DNA from 3 places in the Tindallia texcoconensis genome. Region 2 is predicted to be linked to each of the others. Evidence: riboswitches for the same ligand, from Rfam matches in the RefSeq annotation. Region 2 holds a riboswitch; each other region holds the start of a gene.
The links. A riboswitch is a leader RNA that binds a small molecule or an ion and turns the genes downstream of it on or off. The one in region 2 is predicted to bind cobalamin.
Positions count from the first base shown of each region.

Region 1 (4,798 bases), 1.3 Mb from region 2:
TAAAGGGAGGGATAGAATATGGCTATTGATACCGTCGCATTAACAGGAGCAGTATCGGATGTATTTACGATTCAAACCATCCTTTTTATTATGATGGGAATCGTTGTAGGGATTTCGGTAGGTGCTATTCCAGGCCTTGCACACAGCCTCCCTATTGCACTTGTATTGCCTTTTTCATTTATTTTACCACTGGCACAAACCATGGGATTGCTAATCGGTACATATGTGGGCGGGACCTACGGTGGATCCATAACGGCCATTGCCTTTGGAACACCAGGAACCTCTGGAGCGGCAGCAACTGTAGCAGATGGTTATGCCTTAACCCAGATGGGAAAAGGCAAAAAAGCCCTTCAAATGGGCCTTTATGCATCTGTTTTAGGAGGTTTTTTCGGGTCCTTTGTATTGATTTTCCTAGTCGTACCGATAGGTAGAATGGCGCCAAGTTTCGGGCCAGCAGAATTAACGGCCCTTTATATGTTGGCACTATCCTTAGTCGTTGTTTTCTCCGCAGAAAACCCAGGAAAAGGGATTATGTCTGCAGGAATTGGTTTCTTTTTAGCCATTATTGGACGGGATATTATTACTGGTGGTTTACGCTTTACTTTTGGCATAAGACAAATGCAATCAGGATTTCCTTTGGTACCACTGCTTATGGGCTTTTTTGCATTGCCGGTGATTGTGAAAGAAATACATGGTTTTATCAAAGATCCAGATAAATCTGGGGATTTGGGCGATAGCATCCTAGATGAAGCAAAAAAGAAAGAAAAAGGCCTTACCCTCAAAGAATTATTTAAATCTGGTAAGGCTATTGGCATTGGGTCTGTACTAGGCACATTCCTAGGAGCACTTCCAGGACCAGGAGCCACACTTGCTTCTTACACATCTTATTCTGTTTATAGTCAAATAACCAAAGATAAAAACTATGGCAAAGGATCCCTAGATGGGGTAGCAGCTGCGGAAGCTGCTAACAATGCTACCTGTGGAGCGACCTTTATTCCTATGTTAACCTTCGGGATACCAGGCAGTTCCATTGCAGCTTTAATGATGGCTGCTTTGGTTATGGAAGGAGTTCCGGTAGGACCCAGGGTCGTGGTTGATCATACCCAGGTAGTTTATACGCTGTTTATTTTAATGCTGATGACGAATCCACTTAATTTGATTTTTGGATGGATACTGATTCCTGTATTTTCAAAGCTTTCAAAGATACCTGCGGAAGTCCTATGGCCTATCATTGCACTTTTTCTTGTGATAGGAACCTATGCCTATAGCAATATGCCCTACCATACGATCATAGCAATTGTATCTGGATTCATTGGGTACTTCTACAAATGGTATAAGCTACCAGATGGTCCATTGATCCTAGCATTTCTGGTAACACCTCTTTTTGAGGCCAGTTTTCGACAGGCCTTAACCATTGCCAGAGGAAACTATCTGTATTTTGTAGGGAGTCCGATTTCTATTGGTCTATGGACTGTCACTATTCTTTCGATCTTCTTTTTTCTACGTCGCAAAAAAGAAATACTGGAAGAGGATTAGAGTAACAAGATATTTATGCTTTGTTTAGAACGACTTTTGCATAGGCAGAAGTCGTTTTTTCTACGGGCTTGTATAAGGAACCTGAACTTGATATAATAACATATGATTAAAATGCATCAAAGGTGCCCTTGAAAAAGAGGGAGAATAGGGAAGACCGGTTGAAATCCGGCGCGGACCCACCACTGTAAACGGTGACAAATCCCCACAAGGCCACTGAATTTTTTTGGGAAGGCGGGGAAGAGGAAGAACCGTAAGCCAGGAGACCTGCCTTTGGATGAGAGCCAATGAACATGGGGAAAATGTTCATTATTCGTTATAAAAGCAGACTTACAATGGGAAAAGTCTCTTGATAAAATCAAGGGGCTTTTTTTGACGGATATATTTTTCTCATCTCTCCAAAGGGTGGAATTAGATTGTCTATGGCTATGAAAGAGAATCAAATAGAATAAAAAAGGAGAGAAAAAAGATGAATGGAAAAAAGTTCAAGGGATTATGGATAGGTGTATTGATCATGATGATGATTCTAAGTGGCTGCACCAATTCCGTATCACAACAAGAGAGTCAGGAAGCAGACCAAGAAGCATCTCAAGAAACGGTCATACGGTTAGAAGGTGGAGACTACGGGTTACCTCAACCTTACACCACCCACTCTCGGGGACCTGGTCGTTATAAAGTGAATCTGATATTTGACAAACTGGTAGAAAAGGATGAAAAAGGATATATTCCTTGGTTAGCAGAAAGCTGGGAAATCTCTGAAGATGGAAAAGAATACCAATTTAAACTTCAGGAAGGTGTCCAATGGCATGATGGAACCCCTTTTACAGCAGAAGATGTTGCCTTTACCTTGGAATACGCTAAAAAATTCAAACCAGTGGTGTCTTCAGCTCACTTGATGGACGAGGAGTTTGTCAAAGAAGTTGAAGTTCTTGATGAACATTCCCTAAGGGTTTCTTTAGGGGAGCCTAGTCCAATTTTTATCGAAGAATTGTATAGTATCAACATAATACCTAAGCATATATGGGAAGAGGTCCAAGCACCAGAGTCCTTCTCGGATCCAGAATCTTTAGTGGGAACAGGTCCTTACCGTCTTACGGATTATGAACAAGAACATGGTACCTACCGATTTGTAGCGTCAAAAAACTTTTGGGGCCCCAGGCAACAGGTGGATGTAATTGAGTTTATACCCGTAAGCGATCCAGTACTGGCATTGCAGAATGGTGAGATTCATCTTACGGACATTCCCATGGACTCGTTAGATCGATTCATGGAAGAGGCGAATTATAAATTGGTAGAGAAGCCTGGCGTATGGGGATATCGATTGCGTTTTAATATGGAAAAAAGACCAGAATTACAGGATCGGAATGTAAGGCAAGCCATGGCATACGCCATTGATCGTCAATCTTTGGTGGAGAAAATAGCCAGAGGAGGAGCAATTCCAGGAAGTATGGGCATTCTTCCTCCAGATCATCGTTGGTTTCACCCAGATCTTCCTGCCTACGAACACTCCTTGGATCAAGGGAGGGCATTATTAGAGAAGAGTCAGTGGTCAGAAGGAATTTTATCTTTTGAATTATTAACCGGAGAAGATCAGGAATCTAGAATGGGCGAATTGATTCGAGAACAGTTAGAAGATATTGGTATTGTAGTTAATCTTCGATCTATGGATAGTCAGTCTAGAGATCAGCAAATTGCTGATGGTCAATATGAAATGGTCATTGTAGGACACGGAGGTTGGGCCAGAGATGCTGACTATTTGAGAGCTCGATTTACAGATGCAGATCAAGACTGGGTCAATAGCGTGCCGGGTTATCATAACGCCCTCCTTACAGACAAATTAGAGGAACAAATTCGAATCATGGATGAAGAGCAGCGCCGGAATCAAATGATGGAAATACAAGGAATATTGGCAGATGAAATACCAGAAATTCCTCTATTTCTACGGACTGGATACACGGTATATAATCTGGAAGCATACGATGGATGGATGCATGTGTTTGATCATCATAATATGACGCATAATAAATTATCTTACTTAGAACGGTAAAGGGAAGAGAATAAGCAAGGAGGACGTCATGGATCGAAGGATAAAAGCCAGTTGCATACAAGTGGAATATCATACAGCAGGAAATCTGTTTAAGGCATTAAAGGACACTTCTTTTACACTTCGGGAAGGACGGAGCCTTGGAATTGTTGGTGAGTCTGGAAGTGGAAAGACAACCTTAGGGATGGCGTTGATGGGGCTCGTGGATAAGCCTCATCAAACAGCTGGAGAGGTAACGCTATTTGGAAATCCCTATCTGAGTCTTCAGAAGGACGAGCAAAAAAAATATCGCTGGGATACCATAGCCATGATGTTTCAGAATGCGTCAGAAGTATTGAATCCCGTTATGACCATAGGGAATCAATTAACGGAGCCACTGATAGAAAAAGGATTCATTACATCTAAGGAAGCAAGAGAAGAAGCAGAAGAATTACTAAAACTTGTAGGATTAGAGGGATGGGAAGCTAGTGCTTATCCGCACCAGTTATCTGGAGGAATGCAGCAACGTGTGTTGTTGGCAATGGCAATTGGCTGCAAGCCACGATTTCTTATTCTGGATGAGCCAACCAGCTCCTTAGATGGAATTGCTCGACGGGAAATGATCCAAACTATAAAGTTTCTTCAAAAGAAACTGGATTTTGCCATGTTAGTGATTTCTCACGACTTGAAATTAGTCAGTCAACTGACACAAGAAATCATGGTTATGTATGGAGGGCGAGTAATCGAAAAAGGATTGACGGATGCTGTACTTGAAAAACCCATGCATCCATATACCTGTGGATTCATGAATGCCTCGGTAGAAATGGCTCCCTATAAAGATCTATGGGGGATTCCAGGAGAGACCAGGAATGAGGATGGAGAGGAGGGGTGCGTGTTTAGAGGACGCTGCACCCAGTCTTTAGATACTTGCCAGTCTCATGTACCAGCATTGCAAGGAGTATCTATTGAAAGAGAAGTCGCCTGTCATCAAAAGGGCCTCACTAGCATACTGAAAGCAGAGGCCGTATCAAAAACCTATTGGGTAGGAGATAGAAAAATTCATGCACTTAGTAAAGGATATATGAATATTCGCCATGGAGAAACCCTGGCTTTAATCGGTTCATCTGGATCAGGGAAATCAACTTTTGCAAAAATAATGGCTGGTTTTTTGTCACCAGATACGGGTACACTCTTTTACCAAGAAAAACCATTGAAAAACAATCAAGTGGCATGCTGCGAAAG
Region 1 is NZ_AP042431.1:703,912-708,709, reverse strand. It holds gene ACZ47N_RS03335 (tripartite tricarboxylate transporter TctB family protein) at 1-3, shown strand, start outside; gene ACZ47N_RS03330 (tripartite tricarboxylate transporter permease) at 19-1,536, shown strand; cobalamin riboswitch at 1,640-1,822, shown strand; gene ACZ47N_RS03325 (ABC transporter substrate-binding protein) at 2,003-3,580, shown strand; gene ACZ47N_RS03320 (ABC transporter ATP-binding protein) at 3,609-4,798, shown strand, end outside.
Region 1: linked by a shared signal. The riboswitch ahead of ACZ47N_RS03325 (ABC transporter substrate-binding protein) and the one ahead of cbiQ (cobalt ECF transporter T component CbiQ) in region 2 are both predicted to bind cobalamin.

Region 2 (4,798 bases):
TTCATCGAAGACCGTAACCTCTGCATGACGGTTTGGTGAACCGTCATCAAAGACAACTTTAACTTTCCCTTCTTCGACGGTTTCAATGATCATGGCATGGGCAAATACGAAAACAGACGAAAAAAGAATGGCCATGACCATGGCAATGCTTAAGATTACAGAAAATTTCCTTTTCATTTTTATCACCTCTTTGTGTATGTTATGCTTGGTGTATTAGCATTTCTGGTTTGGATTTTTGTATTAGTTGAAGGGCGGATCCGGTTACCACTGCTTCAATCAATACCAAGGGGATATGTCCTACCACCAAAAGGTTAATCACAGACATAGCGCCTTCACCAAAGCGTGCATCTGTTAAAAATAATAAGATAATGAGTAGTACCACTGTAATGGCCACAGATAAGCCCCCTACTATGGCACCTCTTATAAATACCGAAGAATTTGCCATCCTATGGTAAAGTTTATAAGATAAGAGTGCTGGAACCGACAGCATTAGTGTATTAGCACCTAGAGAAGTTAATCCACCATGCTGGAAAAGAACTGCCTGTAACAACAGTCCAACAAAAATAGCCAAGGGGGCTCTTCTCCCTAGCATGACTCCCATCAGGCCAGAAAAAAGCGGGTGAATGGTAGAGGGACCAATAGGAATACTGATCAGCGCTACGGCAAAAAAAGCGCCGGCCATCAAGCTGGTTTTCGGTATTTCTTCCTCTTTCATTCCCTTCACCGCATAGGCCAGGGTAATCGCCGTAATGGCGGTAGTTCCTACCGCCACAGGTGTATTTAAGACTCCATCAGAAATATGCATTTCATCAACCTCTTTCTGTCTCTATACCTTTCTATTGCACGTGTACTTCTATTGCAGGCGTAACAAATTCTATCTCTCCATCGTGGATAAACTGGAATACTACCTGAGTAGTACCTTCTTGTTCTCCAGTAATATGAGCATGGTCGCCATGAAGGTCAATGCTTACAATCCCTTCTTCGGCACCTTCTGCCAGTGCAACGCCTAATGCATGATGCTCTCCATCCAAAACTTCTTCTTCCCCATTTTCTTCAATATAAGCGCCTAGAGAAATGTTTTCTCCTAGTGGGATTTCAGGAAGACTTCCATGCCAATGGTCGTCGTGCATGTCTGCAACAACTGCATCTTCTCTTCGATCAATAATTTCAAAAACATTAATGCCTTCAACCACTTCTTGCTCCACCTCTACTACTGGTTCTTCCACTGTTGTTGCTTCTGTCTCTCCAGAGCAACCTGTAAACATAAGGAGCCCTACGAATAAAACAACCCCTATAAAGATACTTTTCTTTGTTCCTTTCATCCTACATCCTCCTCTTTCTTTTTTTAGTTTATATTAAGCATTTTCCATGCTCAACATCTCTTTAAAGCACAAAGCGTTTTTGTGCTTCTTCCACGGTTCGTGGTGGTTTCTCCCAATGCCCAAATAGTTTTGCTAAGGTTGGCATAGGCAAAGAAGCTTCCTGGAGAACCGCTTCATTCCGCAGCAAATCATATCCTCCACAATCTAGTATGTTTCCACTTTTCATAATCACCACTTCATCTGCCCATCCATAGGCCACATCCACATCGTGGGTGCTGTATACCAAGGTAGCACCCTCTTGCACCAATTGATCTAAGATCTCTCTAAAGTGAACCGCTGCTTCAGGATCCAAGCCGGAAAAAGGTTCATCAAAAGCCAGTATTTCTGGTTTCATTGCTAATAAACCAGCAATGGCGGCCCGCTTTTTTTGACCCAGACTCAAGCTATAGGGTGGTCTTTCTGCTAGGTCTTCGATACCCACTCGACTCATAGATTCCATGGCTCTTTGATGAACTGTTTCTGCATCCAATTTTAAGTTTCTAGGTCCAAAGGCGATATCATTTAAGATGGTCGTAGAGAAAAGCTGATCATCTGGATTATCAAAAAGCAATCCCACTTTTTTTCGTACTTCTTGCATATGCTTCTTTTCAACAGATACTCCTTGGAGGATTACGTGTCCTTGTTGGGCTGGAATAACACCGTTCAAATGGTAAATAAGGGTGGTTTTTCCGCTGCCATTCACCCCTAGGATAGCAGTTTTTTTCTTCTCTTTGATCTGCAAATTAATATCCTGAAAGGCTGGTGTTTTATCTGGATAAACATAGCTTAAGCCAACGGTTTCTATGGCAAACATAAAAGCACCCCCTGGTCTATACTGATTAATGCGATCATGAATACAATAGGAATGCTAGCCCGTATCCAGTCCGCAGCCGTGATGTTTCGTGGCTTCCCAATGGGAATTTGCCCTTGAAAACTCCGAGATACCATGGCTCGATACACTGTTTCTGAACGATTAATGGATTTAATGAACAATCCCCCAAATACTTCTCCATAGATACCAAGGGAGTATCGGCTGGCTTGGGCTTGAAATAGTCTGGATTTCAGAGCTCTCATGGTTGTCTGCACATCCTGAATAAAGAGAAATCCATACCGATAAGCCAGATAAATGGTGGTGGTAATCACTTTTGGCATTTTAAGGTGTTCCATAGCTTCTAGCATTTCTTCGATAGGCTGATTGATGAAAACTGATAGGGTGAAGGTCATGGCGGTTAATGCTTTCAGCACAATCAGAGCCGCAAATTCAATCCGATCCGCTGCCGGAGGAATTCCTCCACTAAAAATAAGAGGAAGGCTCATCAGCGCCAAAAAAGGCATGAGCACGGATAATTTTTTTAGCAACTGAAGGCCAGAAAGTCCAGCCCAGAGTGCATAAAAAGCTGCAAAAACCAAAGCTACCACTAGAAGTCCTACATCGCCTAAACTAATCACTCCAAATACATAAATCAAACCAGCTATCAACTTGGTACGTGGATTCCATAGGTTTTTTGCTGCATTAAAATCTTCTTTTTTAAACCTTGATGCTGAAGAGTGGTGGCCGCCCATGGGTATTAAACTCCTTTTTTTCAAAAAATAATTCCGGACTTCGCCATGAAGTACCGGAATTGTCCACACAAAAACACTTGTCTCACACTAAATAGAAAGCAAGTGCATGGATCGCGACCAGCCCTTTCACTCGAAGGGTAACGCATCAGCATTCAGGCAGGTCTCCTGGCTTGCAGTCCTCACCTTCCTCTCCTTCCCGGCTTAAGGCCAGTGGTATTGCGAGGTTGGTTCCTGCTTACAGTGACGGGATCGCATCGGACTCTCACCGATTTCCCTATTCTCCCTTACGGGCACCTGAATGGATCTATGAAATTATTTTGGATACTTACTTCATAATGATTATGACACTAAAGTTTTTCTATGTCAACCCAATGGGGCGTAAGGTCCTGGTTCACTGCCAACAAAACCCTCTATGAGCCCCAACAAAAACCCATGGTAAAACTTTTTTAAACCTGTAGAATCATAAGTGGTATGAGGCCGCCAATAAAGACGTTTCACGTCACCTTAGCGGTTAGGAAAATCAAACTCTCGGAAATAACAATAGATCCGAAATGAGGTGAATCCGACGAATCCCCTACTGTTTACCATGAATCTAATTCGAAAAGGAGTGTTTTCAATGAAATTAATGAACACAAAATCAACTTTACTATCCACTGCTGCTATTTTAGGGTTGGCTGTCATCATGACAACCACCAGCCTGGGTGCATCCATCGGTGAAACCCTTAACGTAAACCTTACTAGTCAGGCCCATGGTCAAGCCACGGTTTCCAATGAAACACAGCGAGTTCCTATTTCTTCCTTCGATGCCGCAGAACTAGTTTATTTAAATGCTGTATCTGTACATCCAATTGTGTTGGATGATCAGGTTCCACACGAAGAGAAAATGGCTTTCTTTGAAGCAGAAGCTCAAAAAGCTGGATACATCGGCTTTCGATTTGCTGACTTGAAGGGACAAGCCCTTGCCCTGGATCAACAGGGAACCGCATTCGATGTAGCAGACCGCCAGTATTTCCAAAATGCCTTGGCTGGAGAGCCTAATGTTTCAGATGTTTTAGTTAGCAAAGAATCAGGAGAATCCATTGTTGTTTATGCCACTCCTGTTTATCTTAAGGATAATTTAGCAGGCGTTCTTTTCGCCTCCAGAAGAGCCAATTAAAAAACGGTCCTCAGCCCCCTACACCCAGAATAAAATCCGCCTGCAAGGAAATGCTTCCCGCCGGCGGATTTATTTTTGTGCTACTTCTACGGAAAATCGTTCTCGAAAAGTAGCCACATATTCACTGGGAGTAATGCCAGTATATTTTTTAAAGATTTTTCTAAAGTGTCCATAATCCGTATATCGAAGGTACTCCATCACGTCATAAACGCTTAACCTAGGGTCTAATAATAATAATCGGGCACCGTACATCTTAGTACGCATCATATACCTCGTTAAGTCCGTCTGACTCTCCGCAATAAAGGTTTTGCTTAAATAACTTCGATTTACATAGAGATGATCCGCAAGATCCTGCACAGTTTCCACATCAAACTGTTCATCTAGATACAATTCTATGGCACGACGCACCAAAGGGTGTTTACAGTGAGGAAGAAACACATCCCGGTATGATTGCTGAATAAAAATCATCGTCGCCATAAAACGCTCCTGAGAGTACGCTGCCTGACAAATCCATTCTGCTGCCCCTTGAGCCAAGTCTATTAAGGGCAAGCGTATTGGCTTCAAAGGCAAAAACTCAATCAATCTCTCCATGGCTTTAGCGTAATCATTTTGATGATACTCCGCCCCTTGCTTTTGAGCATCTATTTGCGTCCAATATTCTAAAAATAGTTTTTCCGTTTTAGGATACACCGCCGCTATTTCTTCTGCAATGGCCTTT
Region 2 is NZ_AP042431.1:1,990,223-1,995,020, reverse strand. It holds gene ACZ47N_RS08930 (hypothetical protein) at 1-177, opposite strand, end outside; gene ACZ47N_RS08925 (CbiM family transporter) at 200-805, opposite strand; gene ACZ47N_RS08920 (hypothetical protein) at 837-1,322, opposite strand; gene ACZ47N_RS08915 (energy-coupling factor ABC transporter ATP-binding protein) at 1,384-2,175, opposite strand; gene cbiQ (cobalt ECF transporter T component CbiQ) at 2,163-2,924, opposite strand; cobalamin riboswitch at 3,063-3,237, opposite strand; gene ACZ47N_RS08905 (PDC sensor domain-containing protein) at 3,541-4,080, shown strand; gene ACZ47N_RS08900 (helix-turn-helix transcriptional regulator) at 4,150-4,798, opposite strand, start outside.

Region 3 (4,798 bases), 210 kb from region 2:
ATTTGGCCCTTTGAGAACTTCATACTCTTCGTTATCTTCAAAAAGCGTCAGATCTGTATGGTTCAACTGTGTGGCGAAATCAATTTCTCCTGTTTGAAGTGCCATTGCCCGAACCGAAGCATCAGGAATATATCGTGCATCTATTGTTTCGATGCTGCTTGCTCCATTCCAATGATCATCATGACGAGACAATGCAAAACCCTCATCCGAAGTAAATCCAGTCACTTTAAATGGACCCGTCGCAATAGGCTCAACTGCAAAATCAGGTGATTGTGCCGCTTCAGCATCAACAATGATATATACAGGATCCGCTAAAAGGTTCAGCAACGTTGGCCAAGCCTCTTGGGTACGGATCGTCACCGTAAATTCATCTGCTTCAATTGTTTCAACAGGAAATTTCACATCATCGCGATCCGTCATCTCCAGTGCACGCTCAATTGAAGCTTTCACCGCTTCCGCATCAACTTGTTTCCCATTATGAAAATATACATCCTGACGCAACTTAAATACAGCTGTTTGATCATCTTTCATTTCCCATTCTTCTGCAATTTTTCCCATAAAATTCATATTTTCATCCAATTGGATCAAATTTTCTCCAACACCCAAACGCGCTAGTGCCCATCCATGCCAAGCAGTTGTTGGTTCCAGGTCTGCATCTAGCCAAAACAATCCTACATTCACATGAGTATTTTCATGATCTGCATTTTGTACTCCATTTTCTATTGACTCCTTTTCAGACATCTCCAAATCGCTATCTGTATCAGAGCATCCCATCATAAGCATCAATATAAAAATCATCAATACCAGCATTTTTTTTATCACTATGTACGCCTCCTATTTTTTCCGTTAAAAATGAATAAAACACAAAATCTAATCCTTTTATTATTAGCAGGCTTCACCACCTTTTCTGCCTTCTTTTAGTTCCTGGTAGTATCTTTGCTTTTTTCCGCCTTCTTTACATTTTTCATCCTTCACAAACAATTTTCTAAATAAGTGTCTTTTTCCTACTTGCGGGTACATATTTGTCATTTCTGATTTCGAACTATCATGAGGATCCATTTTATCTCGCAATAGATCACCTGTGATATTACAAATAGACACCACGAAAAAAATAGCCATTCCTGGATAAATCAAAAGCCAGGGGGCTGTTTGCAAATAAGGTCTCCCTTCATTTAACATGCTTCCCCATTCTGGTAATGGTGCCTGTACACCAAGACCAACAAAAGAAAGACTCGCAATTGCCAACATGATGCTTCCTATATCTGTTACATACTGGACGATTAACGTAGGGAAGAGATTAGGTAAAATATAACGTCTTATTATTTTCAGAGGACTCGCCCCCGCCATTCGTGCAGCTTCAACAAAGGGACGGTTCAAGAGTCGGGCTGTAAGTACACGTATCAGCCGTGCGTAACGTGTCCACCAGATAATTGATAAGGCAATGAGTGTGTTGCGAAGCCCTGGGCCTATCAAGCCTGCTACTGCAATGGCAAACACCATGTCCGGAAAAGCCAACACAGCATCTGAAATTCTCATAATCCCTTGATCAACCACACCTCCAAAATAGCTGGCAGTAACCCCTACTATCAGACCAGTTAAAGCCATTGCCGACAAAAGGCCTATAGTGGAGCCAACAGAAATTCGAGCACCATAAAGTATACGCGAAAGCAAACACCGTCCTACTTGATCAGTACCGAGAGGAAAATCATCACTGGGACCCTGCAAAACATGGTTCAAGTTGGTATCTATGGGATCATGGGGTGCTAGAACAGGTGCTACAAAAAGAAATACTAATAATCCAATTACCAATATCAAAGGCCACCACTTTTTCATTGCCTCAACCTCTTTTTCCCCTTCAAGAAATTTCCTCTTTTCTATCTATTAATAAAATTCGTGGATCCAGCAATTTCGTTAAAATGTCTACCAGAAAACTGATCGACACATAGGTTAAGACCATTAGAAGCACAAACCCCTGCAACAGTGGGTAATCACGATAACTGATGGCCTGCAGGACCATCGAACCCAATCCGGGACGCATGAAAAGATGTTCAACAACAATAGTTCCTCCTAATAGAGATGCAATCGTCATCCCTATTAATGTTAGTAATCCAGGCAACGCATTCGGCAGTACATGAAATATTAAAATGCAAATTTCCGAAATTCCCCGAGCTCTTGCACTAATCGCATAATCCATGGAGAGTTCTTCCAGAATGACCGTGCGGACTATTCGAACATATCGACCAATCAATGGCACAGACAGGGTAATGGTAGGTAGCAACAAGTCAATAGCGCCGCTCCCTTGCATAATAGGAACCAATCCAAATCGCACTGCAACTATGTACATAAGCATTAACCCAAGCCAAAAGCCTGGTATCGATAAAGAAAAAAATGTAATAATCCTGATTAAATAGTCTATTAAACGATTTCGTTTCACGGCAGCGATCATTCCCAAAGGCAAGGAAGTTGCCACTATAAGGCCGAGAGAAGCCAATGCCAAAGTAAAGGTATTTGGCATCCTGTTCAAAAGAACCGAGCCAACTGGTTTTCGAAAATGATATGATTCCCCTAAGTCGCCACGGGGCAATCCAGAGACCCAGCGTACGTACTGAACTAAAAAGGGCTGATTCAGCCCCATTTCTTCCCTGGTTCTTTCCAGCGTTTCGACTGTGGGGACTACGTCTCTCGACATAAGTCTCCTTTCTGCTGGATCTCCAGGACTGAAATAGGAAAGTAAAAATGTAATAAACGTGGTACATATGAGCACAACTAACAGCTGAAAAGCTTTAGTTATTAATACCTTCCTCAATTTAAACACCCTTTATTGATAATTCATTTCGTTTGTATTTGATTCATTAGGATACTTTTCCCTTTGTCAATCCGATACTTCTCTATAAGCGTAATGCTTGACCTTGTCACCTTCAGTCTATTGGATTTTTTTCAATAAAAAAACCTTTCCCATATTTAGTAGAAAAGGTTTCAGCTACTCAATTTATTCTGAAGTTAGTGGATCACTAAGCGCCTAAAATATTCGAGTACGACCTCCCTCCCATCTTCCGTGGAAACTTCGGAGCATTTTACGGCAGGTCTCCTGGCTCAGCATCATCGTAAAGATATCCCCCTTCCCATTTTTATAACAGTGGCAGGATATCTCCCTTAGCATTACAGTGGCGGGACCGCGTAGGAATTACACCTACTTCCCCTTTGTCTATTTTTTAAAAATAGACACCATAAAAAATATTTAATTATTTAAATATTATCATGAACAAGCATAAAAGTCAATAAATGATAAAGCTTATCATTTATTGACTTTTATGCTATACTTCTACAAGAAAATGCGTCACTTTCCATTGCATCTTTTACTATGTTCTAAAATTACTCTCAATTTCAGGAGGTTCCTATGCAAATGAACTCAAAGCCAACCTTTGCTATTCTAGTAAGCCAAAAATATTCACTCAGCCATCATCCAGATGACCTCGCCTTACAATCAACTCTACACAAACTTGGTTGCAATGCTTCTATTGTACCATGGGATGATACATCTGTTTCCTACCAGCAATTCGATACCGCTGTCGTTCGTTCATGCTGGGATTACCAACATCGATTACCTGAGTTTATTAAACGTATGCAAGCAATTGAACAACACTGTCGCCTTGTTAATAATGCCTCTACCATTATTTGGAACAGTAATAAGCGCTATCTTCAATGGCTATCAGACCATGAAGTTCCCACTGTTCCTAGTTTTTTTATTGATGATCACATGAACTTAACGCCATTTTGTTGGAATTTCTCTACTGATAAAGTTATTGTGAAACCCAGCATTGGAGCAAGCGGCCATCATACTTATTTGGTAGACGCCCAGGATTTTAACTCCATTAAAAAGCATGTTCTTCATTTAACTCGTAATCAATCAGCCGTATTACAACCATTTATAAAAAGCGTTCAAACTGATGGTGAACGTTCAGCAGTGATTATTGATGGTGACCCGGTTTTTGCTATGAAAAAAAAGCCTGCCGAGAATGGTTTTTTAGTCCATGAGCACTGGGGTGGAACTTACTCTGAAACGTTTCTAACCCATAAAGATCGTCTTTTTTTAAAACACTTAATTAAGGTTCTTAACCCAATTCCAATGTTTATGCGGGTAGATTTTTTGTACGATGAACAACAACAACCATTACTGCTTGAACTTGAAATGATCGAACCAAATTTGTACTTGTCTCGAAACCCCTTGGGCCTTAAAAAGCTTTGTAATGCCCTGATTCGATAAAAGGCTCCAGAATATTTTTCTGAAGCCTTTCGCTTTTATCTACTAATCCTTTTTATAACAATCTTTCTCCCAACAAAGAACTTATTAAAGCGACAGCTACTTGTGCTGTTTTATTTTTTTCATCTAAAATAGGATTTACTTCCACAAATTCAGCCGAAACAATCCCATCATATTCTGCCAGCATTTCCATGGCAAGATGTCCTTCCCGATAGCTAATACCACCAATAACCGGAGTCCCTACTCCAGGGGCATCGCCAGGATCTAATCCGTCTAAATCCAAAGATAGATGAATACCATCTGTTTTATCTTTCAAATATTCCAAGGACTCTTCTATTACTTTAGCCATGCCCATTCTATCAATCTCATGCATGGTGTACATTTTGATTCCTTGTGCTTTCACCAACTCTTTTTCGCCCTCATCTAAAGCCCGATGTCCAATCATCACTACATTCTCCGGCTTTACTTTTGCGATTGGTTGATGAAGGTTTGTCAGAAGCTTATTGCCAATTCCTAAGCTTGCGGCTAAAGGCATCC
Region 3 is NZ_AP042431.1:2,197,739-2,202,536, reverse strand. It holds gene ACZ47N_RS09880 (ABC transporter substrate-binding protein) at 1-822, opposite strand, end outside; gene nikC (nickel transporter permease) at 886-1,833, opposite strand; gene ACZ47N_RS09870 (ABC transporter permease) at 1,856-2,764, opposite strand; cobalamin riboswitch at 3,062-3,245, opposite strand; gene ACZ47N_RS09865 (ATP-grasp domain-containing protein) at 3,404-4,264, shown strand; gene rocF (arginase) at 4,317-4,798, opposite strand, start outside.
Region 3: linked by a shared signal. The riboswitch ahead of ACZ47N_RS09870 (ABC transporter permease) and the one ahead of cbiQ (cobalt ECF transporter T component CbiQ) in region 2 are both predicted to bind cobalamin.